Rubrivirga marina: one gene and its partner. The main gene of each other region encodes a partner of the protein of the gene in region 2 in a complex. Links are inferred from orthologs where the notes say so. Each region holds a gene or a part of one and is shown on either strand. Other genes may lie near its edges.

Region 1 (8,056 bases), 1.6 Mb from region 2 along the record:
GTTCGACGAGGTCAACGCGGCCATGCCGGAGTACGGCAACCCGTCGATGTTCACCCCGTGGGCGTTTTCGCCGCGCCCGCGCCTCGTCAAAACCCACCTCCCGCATTCGGCCCTCCTGTTCGCCTCCCACCCGACGATGCTGACGGTCCGCGACCCACGCGACATCGTCGTCTCCCTCTACCACTACGCCCGGGCCAAACGGACGTTGGCGTTCGAGGGGGGCATCGACGACCTGATCTACGACGAGGAGATGGGCATGGAGGCGTTCTTCAAGCACTTCGCCTCGTGGAAGTCGCGGGCTGGGCTCGTCACGCGCTACGAGGACCTGAAGAGCCGGCCCATCGAGGCCTTCGGCGGGATCTGCGACTTCTGCGGCATCGAGGGCGACGCCGCGGCCATCGAGGCGGCCCTCGAGAAGTCGAGCCTTCAGCGGATGCGCGACGCGCAGAAGGCGAGCGCCGAGTCGTTCAAGAATCACGACCCCGCCTTCGTCTTCGCGCGGAAGGGGACGGCCGGGCAGTGGCAGGAGCACTTCGACGACCGGGCCCTCGCTCACTACGAGGCCCTCTGCGACCGCTACGCGTTCGACCTCTACGACTGATGCCGGGCCACGTCACGCTTGTCTACGACAGCCCGATCAGCTTCTCGGGCCAGTACGCCGCGACGGCGCTCCTGCGGGAGACCCTCGCGGCGCGCGGGTGGACGTTCGATGCCGTCGAGTTCCCGGCGCTCGACCGGACCGCGGGCCGTGTTCGCCGTTACGCGACGTACCTCGCCCAAGTCGCGCGGTGCTGGGGCCAGTTGCTCTCGGCCGTCCGGCGAGGGGCCGTGCTCCACGTCAACCTGCCGCAGAGCCGCGCGGCGTTCGCGAAGATGGGCTGGCCGGTGCGCATGATCGACCGCCTCCGGCCTGCGATTCCGAAGGTCGTCTCGCTCCACGGGAGCGTGTTCATGGGCTGGGCGCCTGCTGGTCCCGAGGGCCGGGCGTTCCTCCGCATCCTCCACACAGCCGACGTGATCACGGTCCTCGGGCCCCTCCAGCGGGCCCGCCTCCTCGAGTGGGGGCTCGACCCCGACCGCGTCGAGATCGTCGAGAACACGTGCGAACTGGAGCCCGCGACGGACACCGAGGTCGCTGCGAAGCAGGCGCCGGCCCCGGGCGAGCCAATCCGGCTGCTCCACCTCAGCCTGCTCGTCGAGTCGAAGGGGTACCCCGAGTTCCTGGAGGCGCTCGAACAGCTCAGCCACCGCGACCTCGGGCGGCGCGTCGAGGCGGTCCTCTGCGGCCCGCCCGCCTTCACGTCGTACTGCACGCGGTTTACGACCGTCGAGGCCAAGTCAGCCTGGATCGACGAGCGGGTTCGGCGGATCAACGCCAGCGGATCGGTCTCTGTGGAATGGATCCCGGGCGCCCAGGGGGCCGAGAAGAAGGCGCTGTTCGACGCAGCACACGTGTTCGTTTTCCCGAGTCGGTTCCCGGTCGAAGCCCAGCCCCTCGTGCTCCTCGAAGCGATGGCGGCCGGCTGCGCCATCCTCACCAGCACCGTCGGCGAGATCCCCTCGACGATGGGGGAGGGCACGGCCCGGTTCCTCGATGACACGGCCCCCACCGCCATCGCGGAGGGGATCGAGGTGCTCGTTCGCAACGACGTCCTCCGTCAGTTCCTCGCCGGGCGGTCTGTCCAGCGCGTCCGCACCCGGTTTAGCCTCGCCCGCTACAGCGACGTCTGGGAGCGGATCTTTGAGGGCCTCTTGAAGGGCTCGCCATCTCTCGCCACGCAGTCCGAGCCCGCCCCCACCGCATGACACCCGCACGCATTCTCGTCACCGGGTCGGACGGCCTCATCGGGCGGTGGGTCTCGCACCTCTTGGTCGAGGAGGGCCACGAGGTCATCGCCCTCGACCGCCGCGACCTTACCCAGAGCCGAGAGCGCTATCGCAAGCACGTCGTCGACGTCCGCGACGCCGAGGCGCTCGTCGCCGTGCTGGAGGCCGAGCGACCCGACGCCGTCGTCCACCTTGCCGCCCGGACCGATCTCGACCCGACCGCGACGCTTGACGACTACGACTCCAACACCGTTGGCGTCCGAAACGTGTGCGACGCCGTGCGGGCCACGGACTCGGTGACGCGCGTCCTTTACACGTCGTCACAGCTCGTCTGCCAGATCGGGTATCAGCCGACCTCCGACACGGATTACAGCCCGAAAACGGTCTACGGCCGGAGCAAGGTGCGGACGGAAGAAATTGTCCGCGAGGAGAAGGGTGGCGGGGTGACGTGGTGCCTCACGCGCCCGACGACGGTCTGGGGGCCCTACATGAAGCCGCACTACCGAAACTTGCTCCGCCACATCGAGAAGGGGCGGTACTTCCATACGGGAGAAGGGCCTCTCTACAAGTCCTACAGCTACGCGGGTAACATCGCTCACCAGTACCTCCGGCTCCTCTCGGCGCCGGACGGTGCCATCCACCGCAAGACGTTCTACCTCGCCGACTACGAGCCCCTTTCGCTGCGGGCCTACACGAACCGCCTGGCAGAACGCCTCGACGCCGGGCCGATCCCGACGGTCCCGTTGCCCGCCGCCCGCGCGCTCGCCAAGGTGGGCGACGTGATCAACGCCGTGGGTTGGCGGAGCTTTCCGTTCAACTCGTTCCGGCTGAGGAACATCCTGACCGAATACGTGCTCGACCTGAGCGAGACCGAAGCTGTGTGCGGGCCGCTGCCGTACGGGTTCGAGGAGGGCGTGCGCCAGACCGTCGCCTGGTATCAGGCAGGGAAGGAGGAGCGCTAGCGTGGCCGATCTCGACCGCCCCATCGTCGTCGTCGGCGCGGCCCGCTCGGGCACCTCCATGACGAGCCGCGTCCTGAAGCGGCACCCCGACGTCGCCTTCTGGATGGAGCCGAAGTACGTCTGGCGCTACGGCCGGCCGCTCGCGCCGGACGATCTCCGCCTTGCTGCCGACGCCACCCCGCGCGTCCGCCGCTACATCCGGCAGTCGTTCGAGCGGTACGCCGAACGCGCGGGGAAGCCCCGGTTCATGGAGAAGACGCCGAGCAACTGCTTCCGCCTGCCGTTCGTCGAGGCCGTCCTCCCTGAGGCCCGCTACCTCCACGTGATCCGCGACGGCCGGGACTCGACGCGCTCCGCGCTCCGGATGTGGACCAAGACACCCGACAAGCGCGCGCTTCGCCGCCGACTCACCCAGCTGGAGTTCCCACTCCGCGACGCCCCGTTCTACGCCGCCGCGGTATTCCGCGACGTCGTCGGGCGCCAGCTCTTCCCCCAGAAGGCGTACGTCTGGGGTCCGCAGTTCCCGGGCCTCCGCGAGGTTCGCGACCAGGAGGGCGTCGTGGCGGCGTGCGCGGTCCAGTGGCGCGAGAGCGTCCGCGCTGCCCTCGCCGGGCTGGCCCAGATCCCGGACGGGCGGCAGATGACGGTCCGATTCGAGGACGTCATGGCGGACCCGGTGGGGCAGATGGCTGCGATCCTCGACTTTCTGGAGCTCCGCCCGAGCGAGGAGGTCCGCGCATATGCCGAGACGTTCATCGATGAGGGCAACCGGACGAGCTATGATTCGAGCCTCGACCCGGCTGACATCGACCCCTACCTCGAGCCGCTCCGCACGGAACTCGGCTACGCCTGATGCCCCGCCTCCTCTTCGTCAACCAGCACTATTGGCCGGATGTCGCCGCGACGGGTCAGATCCTGACGGACCTCGCCGAGCACCTCGCTGCGCGTGGCTTCGAGGTCGACGTCCTGACCGGCCGCGGGAAGTACGTCTCGGGCGACCTCGAGGCGCCGGCCGAGGAGACCCGGAATGGCGTCCGCGTCCGCCGCCTCTCGTCGACGTCGTTCGGTCGCTCGTCCCACCTCGGTCGGATCGCCGACTACGCCGGCTACTACCTCGGCGTGCTCCGACGCCTCCTGACGGGGGAGCGCTACGACCTCGTGATCGTCCTCACGACGCCGCCGCTCTTGAGCGTCGCCGCGCGGCTCTCCGGCCAACTCCGTGGCCAGCAATACGCCGTCTGGTCGATGGACCTCCACCCGGACGCCGAGGTCGCCATCGGGATGCTGTCGGAGCGCGGCCTACCCGCCCGCGTGCTCCATAGACTCAACGACGCGGGCTACCGCGGCGCGGACCTCGTGGTCGACCTCGGATTCCGCATGAAGGAGCGGATCGCGGCCAAGGGCGTCGCGACCCATCGGCTCGTCACGATCGGGATGTGGAGCGACGGCGCGGGCGTCCGGCCCCTCGACCCCGCGGAGAACCCGGTCCGCCGCTCGCTCGGGATCGACGCCGATCAGGTTGTTGTGATGTACTCCGGCAACGCGGGGGTGGCGCACCGCTTCGAGGAGATCTGCGAGGCGATGCGCACGCTCCAGGACGACGACCGCTTCTACTTCCTCTTCGTCGGCTCCGGCCCGCGGCGCGCGGAGGTCGAGGCGTTCATCGAGGCGGAGCGGATCGAGAACGCGAGCTACGAGGACTACTTCCCACGAGAGGAGCTCGCGGCCTCGCTCTCGGCGGGCGACGTCCACCTCCTGACGCTCCGCGAGTCGATGGCGGGGATCGTCGTCCCGAGCAAGCTCTACGGCATCCTGGCCGCTGGGCGTCCCGTGGTGATGGTCGGGCCCGAGCGGTCCGAGTCGGCGCAGACGATCCGCCAGCACGACGTCGGCGAGGTCATCGACCCCGAGGCGGGGGGGAGCGGGGCCGACCTCGTCGCCGCGCTCCGTCGACTGGCGGACGCCCCCGCCGAGCGCCGGGTGATGGGGGAGCGGGCGCGCGCGGCGTTCGAGACGGAGTACGATCGGGCCGTCCTCTGCGAGGCGTGGGCCGACCTCCTGGCCGCCCGGTTCGGATTCGACCTGCCGGCCCGGCCCGTAGCGCCGGTGCGGGTCGGGGCGGATTAGCCCTCGGCCTCGGTCGTCGCTGCCTCGGCGGGCTCGTCGGCCGGTGCTCCCGCCCCGAACACCCAGTCGAACAGCTGGACGAGGGTCGGGCGCAGCGTGCCGCGCGGGACGATCCGGTCGACGAAGCCTTGCTCCTGGAGGAACTCCGCCGTCTGGAAGCCCGGCGGGAGGTCGCGGCCGATCGTCTCGCGGATGACGCGCGGGCCGGCGAACCCGATGAGCGCGCCCGGCTCAGCGATGTTGAGGTCGCCGAGCATGGCGAATGAGGCCGTCACGCCGCCCGTCGTCGGGTGCGTGAGGACCGAGACGTAGGGGAGCCCCTTCTCAGCAAGCACGGCGAGGTTCGCGCTCGTCTTGGCCATCTGCATGAGCGAGAGCGCGCCCTCCATCATTCGCGCCCCGCCCGACTGGCTGATGACGACGCACGCCCGCTCCTCCTCGACCGCGCGGCGCACCGCTCGCGTGACCGTCTCGCCGACGACCGACCCCATCGACCCGCCGATGTAGGTGAAGTCCATCGCCGCGACCGACGCCGGGTGCCCGCCGATGACGCCCGTGCCCGAGACGGCCGCGTCGTTGAGCCCCGTCTTCCGGTCGGCCGCCACGATCCGCTCGGCGTACGGCTTCCGGTCGACGAACTCGAGCGGGTCGACGGAGTGGAGGTCGGCGTCGTGGCGGTCGAAGGCGCCCTCGTCGAAGAGGAGCCGGAGGTAACCGAGCCCCGACATCGGGTAGTGGTGGCCGCACGAGGGGCACACGAGGAGGTGCTCCTCGAGCTCCCGCTGGCTCGTGATCGTGTCGCAGGACGGGCACTTGAGCCAGTAGCCCTCCGGGGTCTCGTTGCGGTCCCGGCGGTCGGTTTTGATGCCGGCCGAGTTGCGCTTAAACCAAGCCATGGAATTGCCGGAGGGTCGTCATAGGGTCGAAGGTCTCAAGATACCGCCCGGCTGTGACGTCGCCACGGGCTTGAGGTAGAGCGGTTCGAGGGCCGCGACGTCGTCGGGACCCTCGGCCTCGGCGATGCCCTGGCCGAGGCGGGCGACGACGGCACCGGAAGACGCGAGCTCGACGCGAGGCAGGTCGGGACGGAGGTCGGCCAGCCGGTCGGCGCCCGGCCCGCCGAGGGCGAGGGTGGAGGCGGGCAGCCAGTCGGCGACGGCGTCGAGGGAGAGCGCGGCGGGGGCGGCGACCTCGACGTCGCCGTCGTAGACCGCGACGTAGACCTCGCCGCGTCGAGATGGGAGGATGGCGCAGATCGGTCCTCCCACCGTGCTGCTGGTGGTGAGCGCGCGGAGCGTCGGCACGCCGACGAGGGCGGCGCCGGTGGCGAGGGCGAGGCCCTTGGCCGTGCTCGTCCCGATGCGGAGCCCCGTGTACGAGCCCGGCCCAGCGGCGACGGCGACGAGCCCGAGGTCGGCCGGGTCCCGCTCGACGTGCGCGAAGGCCTCCCGAAGGAGGGGGGCGAGGCGCCGGCCGTGCGACCGGGGCACCGAGAGGGCGGCCTCGAACAGCACGCGCTCTCCGTCGAGGAGGGCGACGGCGCAGACGTCGGTGGCGGTGTCGATGCCAAGGGTGAGCACAGGGGTGGGAGAGTGCGGCAGTGAGACGGGTCTAGAGGGGATGAGGGGACCCGTGGGACCTGCACAACCCGCAGAACCCCGAACCCTTCCTCCTTGACATTTCCTTCACGCCCGGGGATCTTTGCATCCCCCTCCTTTCGAAGCGCTTCCGGCTTCGTCCATCCCACCTGCCATGACCGTCTACGACGCCGACCACATCCGCAACGTCGCCCTCGTGGGCCACCAGGGGAGCGGAAAGACGACGCTGGCCGAGGCCATGCTCTTCAGCGCCGGCGCGATCCCGCGCATGGGGACCGTCGAGGAGGGCTCGACGGCGAGCGACTTCCACGACAGTGAGCGCGAGCGGACGATGTCGGTCTTCACGTCGCTGCTCCACGCCGAGTGGGAGGGCCACAAGATCAACGTGCTCGACACGCCCGGCTACCTCGACTTCTCGGCCGAGACCATCACGGCCCTCAAAGTCGCCGACACGGCCGTGTTCGTCATCGACGCGGCCGAAGGCGTCCAGGTGGGGACCGAGCTGGCGTGGACCTACGCCCGCAACACCGAGACGCCAGCGCTCTTCGTCCTCAACAAGCTCGACACCGCCGCCGCCGACTTCGCGACGACGCTGGACAAGGTCCGCGACCGGTTCGGCCGGGCGGCCATCCCGATGCAACTCCCGGGCGGCTCGGGGACGCGGACGATCATCGACGTCCTGCTCATGAAGCAGATTCGGTTCGACGACAAAGGGCAGGCCCACTTCGAGCCGATCGCCGACGACTTCAAGGAACGCGCCGACGCCCTCCACAACGAGCTCGTCGAGTCGATCGCCGAGAACGACGAGGGGCTCATGGACCTCTACTTCGAGAAGGGCGAGCTGACGGAGGACGAGATGCGGAAGGGCCTCCACCAAGCCATGCTCAATCGCGAGCTGTTCCCCGTCTTCCTGACGGTCGCGAATGAGAACGTTGGCGTGTCACGGTTGATGAGCTTCATCGACAACGTGTGCCCGAGCCCGGCCGAGATGCCGCCGCCGCACATGGACGCTGGCTCGGTCTCGGTCGACGCACAGGCCGCGCCGGTGGCGTTCGTGTTCCGGACGATGGCCGAGGAGCACGTCGGCGAGTACTCGTACCTCAAGGTCTACGACGGGATGCTGACGCAGGGCCAGGACCTCGAGAACGCGAGCGACTCGTCGATGGAGCGACTGGGTGCGCTCTACGCCGTGAACGGCAAGGACCGCGACCCCGTGCCGCAGCTCGTGGCCGGCGACGTCGGCGTGACGGTCAAGCTCAAGCACACGAGCACCGGCGACACGCTCCGCCAGCGCGGCTCCAGCGCCGTCGTGACGCCGGTCGAGTACCCCGAGCCCCGCATGCGGCTGGCCATCCACGCCGTACACCAGGGCGAGGAGGACAAGATGGCGCAGGGGCTCGCCCAGATCGTCAAGGAGGACCCGTCACTGGTGGTCGAGCACGACGCCCACCTCGGCCAGGTCACCGTCGCAGGACAGGGCGAGATGCACCTCGACATCGCGAAGTACCGCCTCGCCCACCGCGCCGGCGTCGAGGTCGCGTT
Region 2 (3,080 bases):
AGCATGGGGACGCGTTCCGATGAAGCCCATGCACGCCCGATCAGCCATTGTCGCCCTCGTACTACTTGGGGCCGTCGCGACCGACGCACAACCCCGGATTGGAGTCGACGTCGGGGTGGCTATGCCAACCGGGGCTCTCGGCACTCACCGATCAGCGGGCGTGGCGGCGACGCTCTCCGCCAGTCGGCGGGCGCCTGGCTTTTCGCCCCACCTCGGCGTGACGTGGACTCGACTGTACGACGATGACGGGCCCGTCGGCGTGGGCACCAACAGTGGCCGGGGCGACTACTCGTCGGCCGGCGTCCGCGTGTCGGCTCTCTACCGGAGTCGGGGAAGAGGCGTCGCGGCCTACGGTCTGCTTGGCACCGGGCTGTACACCGTCTCGATCGAGCGTGACCAGAACCCATACGGCGACGTGTTCTGGGGCAACCACGCCGGGGTCGGGATCGAGGTGCCCATAGGGGGCGCCGCCGTCTCGGCCGAGGTGAGCGCTGTTGCCATGGTGACGGACTACGGGGCCGGAGCGTTCAATTTCCCGACGGTCCACGTCCCCCTCTCGGTCGGCGTCCGGTTCTGACGGTTCCACGGCGGCTTCGCCCGTCGCCTGGGGCGCTGGCGATAGCTTGCCCGATCCCCAGACCGCCCCCCGCATGCCCTCCACCCAGGATTTCCGTAACGGCCTCGTCCTCAACTGGAAGGACGACCTCTGGCAGATCGTCGAGTTCCAGCACGTCAAGCCCGGCAAGGGCGGCGCGTTCGTCCGCGGCAAGCTCAAGAACGTCCGCAACGGGAAGATCGTCGACACGACGTTCCGGGCCGGCGAGAAGGTCGAGACGGCCCGCGTCGAGCGCCGCCAGATGCAGTACCTCTACGAGGACGACCTCGGGCTCCACTTCATGAACACGGAGACCTACGAGCAGCGCGCGCTCCGGTCGGACCTCGTCGAGGGCAAGGACCTCATCAAGGAGGGCGGCATGATCGACGTGCTCGTCGACGCCGCGACCGACGAGGCGCTCTCCGTCGAGCTCCCGCGACAGGTCGAGCTGAAGGTCACGCAGACCGACCCCGGCCTCAAGGGCGACACGGCCACCGGCGCCACGAAGCCGGCCACGCTCGAGTCCGGCGCGACCGTCTACGTCCCCCTCTTCATCAACGAGGGCGACGTGATCCGCGTCGACACCGAGACGGCGAGCTACCAGACCCGCGTGAGCGCGGCTTGAGCCGCTGGCGGCGCCCGCCGCTGCGCCGTCGCCCCCCGAAATGCCCCGGCCGGGACCGCCGGCCAGGGCGTCGCCGTAGCTTGGGGCCCCCTCTGAGCCCCGCCCGTCCCATGGACATGGACCTCGATAAGATCCAACGCCTCCTCGAGATCGTCGCCGACAGCGGCATGGCCGAGGTCAAGGTGGAGGAAGGAGACTTCAAGCTGACCGTTCGCTCGACCCCGAAGGTCGAGGCGAGCAGCGGCCCCATGATGATGGCCCCGCCGCCGTCGGCGGCGCCCGCGGCGGCCCCCGCCGCTCCAGCTCCGGCGGCCGCGCCCGCCTCGGCCCCGGCTCTCGAGAAGGCCGAGCCCGGCTCCGGCGACAACGAGTCGCTCGTGCTCGCGCCCATCGTCGGGACGTTCTACTCGGCGCCCTCGCCCGACGCCGACGCGTTCGTGTCGGTCGGCGACCGCGTCGAGGTCGGACAGACGCTCTGCATCATCGAGGCGATGAAGCTGATGAACGAGATCCAGGCCGAGGAGGCCGGGACCGTCAAGCAGGTCCTCGTGCAGAACGCCGAGCCTGTCGAGTACGACCAGCCGCTGTTTGTGATCGAAAAGTGACGGTTGATGATTGAATGATTGAGTCTCGCAATCGAAGATCACCAATCGGAACTCATAAATGAAGAAGGTCCTCATCGCCAACCGCGGCGAGATCGCGCTCCGCATCATCCGGACCTGCCGGGAGATGGGGCTCCAGACGGTCGCCGTCTACTCGACCGTCGACCGCGACACGCTCGCCGTTCGGTTCGCCGACGAGGCCGTCTGCATCGGGCCCGCGCCGAGCGCCCAGAGCTACCTCAAGATCCCGGCCATCATCGCGGCGGCCGAGGTCACCGGCGCCGACGCGATCCACCCCGGCTACGGGTTCCTCTCCGAGAACGCCGAGTTCGCCCGGATCTGCGACGACCACGACTTGACGTTCATCGGCCCGAAGGCCGAGACGATCTCGAAGATGGGCGACAAGTCGGTCGCCAAGGAGACCATGCAGGCCGCGGGCGTCCCCGTCGTGCCCGGCTCCGACGGCGCCGTGGAGGACGTCACGGAGGGCCTGGCGGCGGCCCGGGAGGCCGGCTTCCCGGTCATGATCAAGGCGTCGGCGGGCGGCGGCGGCAAGGGCATGCGGATGGCCCGCGACGAGGCCGAGTTCGAGAAGCTGTTCGTCGCGGCCGGCACCGAGGCCCAGAACGCGTTCGGCGACGGCCGGCTCTACATCGAGAAGTTCGTCGAGGAGCCGCGCCACATCGAGATCCAGCTCGTCGGCGACGGGCAGGGGACGGTCGTCCACTTCGGCGAGCGCGAGTGCTCGATCCAGCGCCGCCACCAGAAGCTCCTCGAAGAGGCGCCGAGCCCGATCCTCGACCCCGACCTCCGCCAGCGGATGGGCGACGCCGCCATCGCCGGCGCGCTCGCCGTCGACTACCGCGGCGCGGGCACGGTCGAGTTCCTGGTCGACAAGAACCGGGACTTCTACTTCATGGAGATGAACACCCGGATCCAGGTGGAGCACCCGGTGACGGAGGAGGTCACGGACACGGACCTCATCGAGTGGCAGCTCCGCGTGGCCGAGGGCGAAAAGATCACGTCGGGCAACCACGTGCCGGTCGGGCACTCCATCGAGTGCCGGATCAACGCCGAGGACCCGTTCCGCAACTTCTCGCCGTCGCCGGGGAAGATCACGGCGTTCCACAGCCCCAAGGGCCGCGGGGTCCGCTGCGACACGCACGTCTACGCCGGCTACACCGTCCCGCCGACGTACGACTCGATGATCGCCAAGCTCATCGTCCGCGAGACGACGCGCGACCGGGCGATCACGAAG

What was found.
Region 1: the proteins of accB (region 2) and accD are in contact, whole or in part, in a solved structure (PDB 8UXZ), measured with the Escherichia coli proteins. The link is inferred for Rubrivirga marina from one-to-one orthologs.

Annotation. Positions count from the first base shown.
Region 1 is NZ_MQWD01000001.1:2,951,270-2,959,325, forward strand. The notes cover bases 3,863-6,775. They hold accD (acetyl-CoA carboxylase, carboxyltransferase subunit beta), read right to left. Parts: upstream 5,813-6,775; coding sequence 4,913-5,812; downstream 3,863-4,912. Other genes in these bases: BSZ37_RS12300 (glycosyltransferase family 4 protein), read left to right, coding at 3,863-4,916; tsaB (tRNA (adenosine(37)-N6)-threonylcarbamoyltransferase complex dimerization subunit type 1 TsaB), read right to left, coding at 5,831-6,496; BSZ37_RS12315 (elongation factor G), read left to right, coding at 6,669-6,775. Also shown: BSZ37_RS12280 (sulfotransferase domain-containing protein), read left to right, coding at 1-601; BSZ37_RS12285 (glycosyltransferase family 4 protein), read left to right, coding at 601-1,806; BSZ37_RS12290 (NAD-dependent epimerase/dehydratase family protein), read left to right, coding at 1,803-2,789; BSZ37_RS12295 (sulfotransferase family protein), read left to right, coding at 2,791-3,642; more of BSZ37_RS12300, read left to right, coding at 3,642-3,862; more of BSZ37_RS12315, read left to right, coding at 6,776-8,056.
Region 2 is NZ_MQWD01000001.1:4,584,523-4,587,602, reverse strand. The notes cover bases 108-3,080. They hold accB (acetyl-CoA carboxylase biotin carboxyl carrier protein), read left to right. Parts: upstream 108-1,336; coding sequence 1,337-1,825; downstream 1,826-3,080. Other genes in these bases: accC (acetyl-CoA carboxylase biotin carboxylase subunit), read left to right, coding at 1,884-3,080; efp (elongation factor P), read left to right, coding at 651-1,220; BSZ37_RS19565 (hypothetical protein), read left to right, coding at 218-577. UniProt on the Escherichia coli protein: This protein is a component of the acetyl coenzyme A carboxylase complex; first, biotin carboxylase catalyzes the carboxylation of the carrier protein and then the transcarboxylase transfers the carboxyl group to form malonyl-CoA.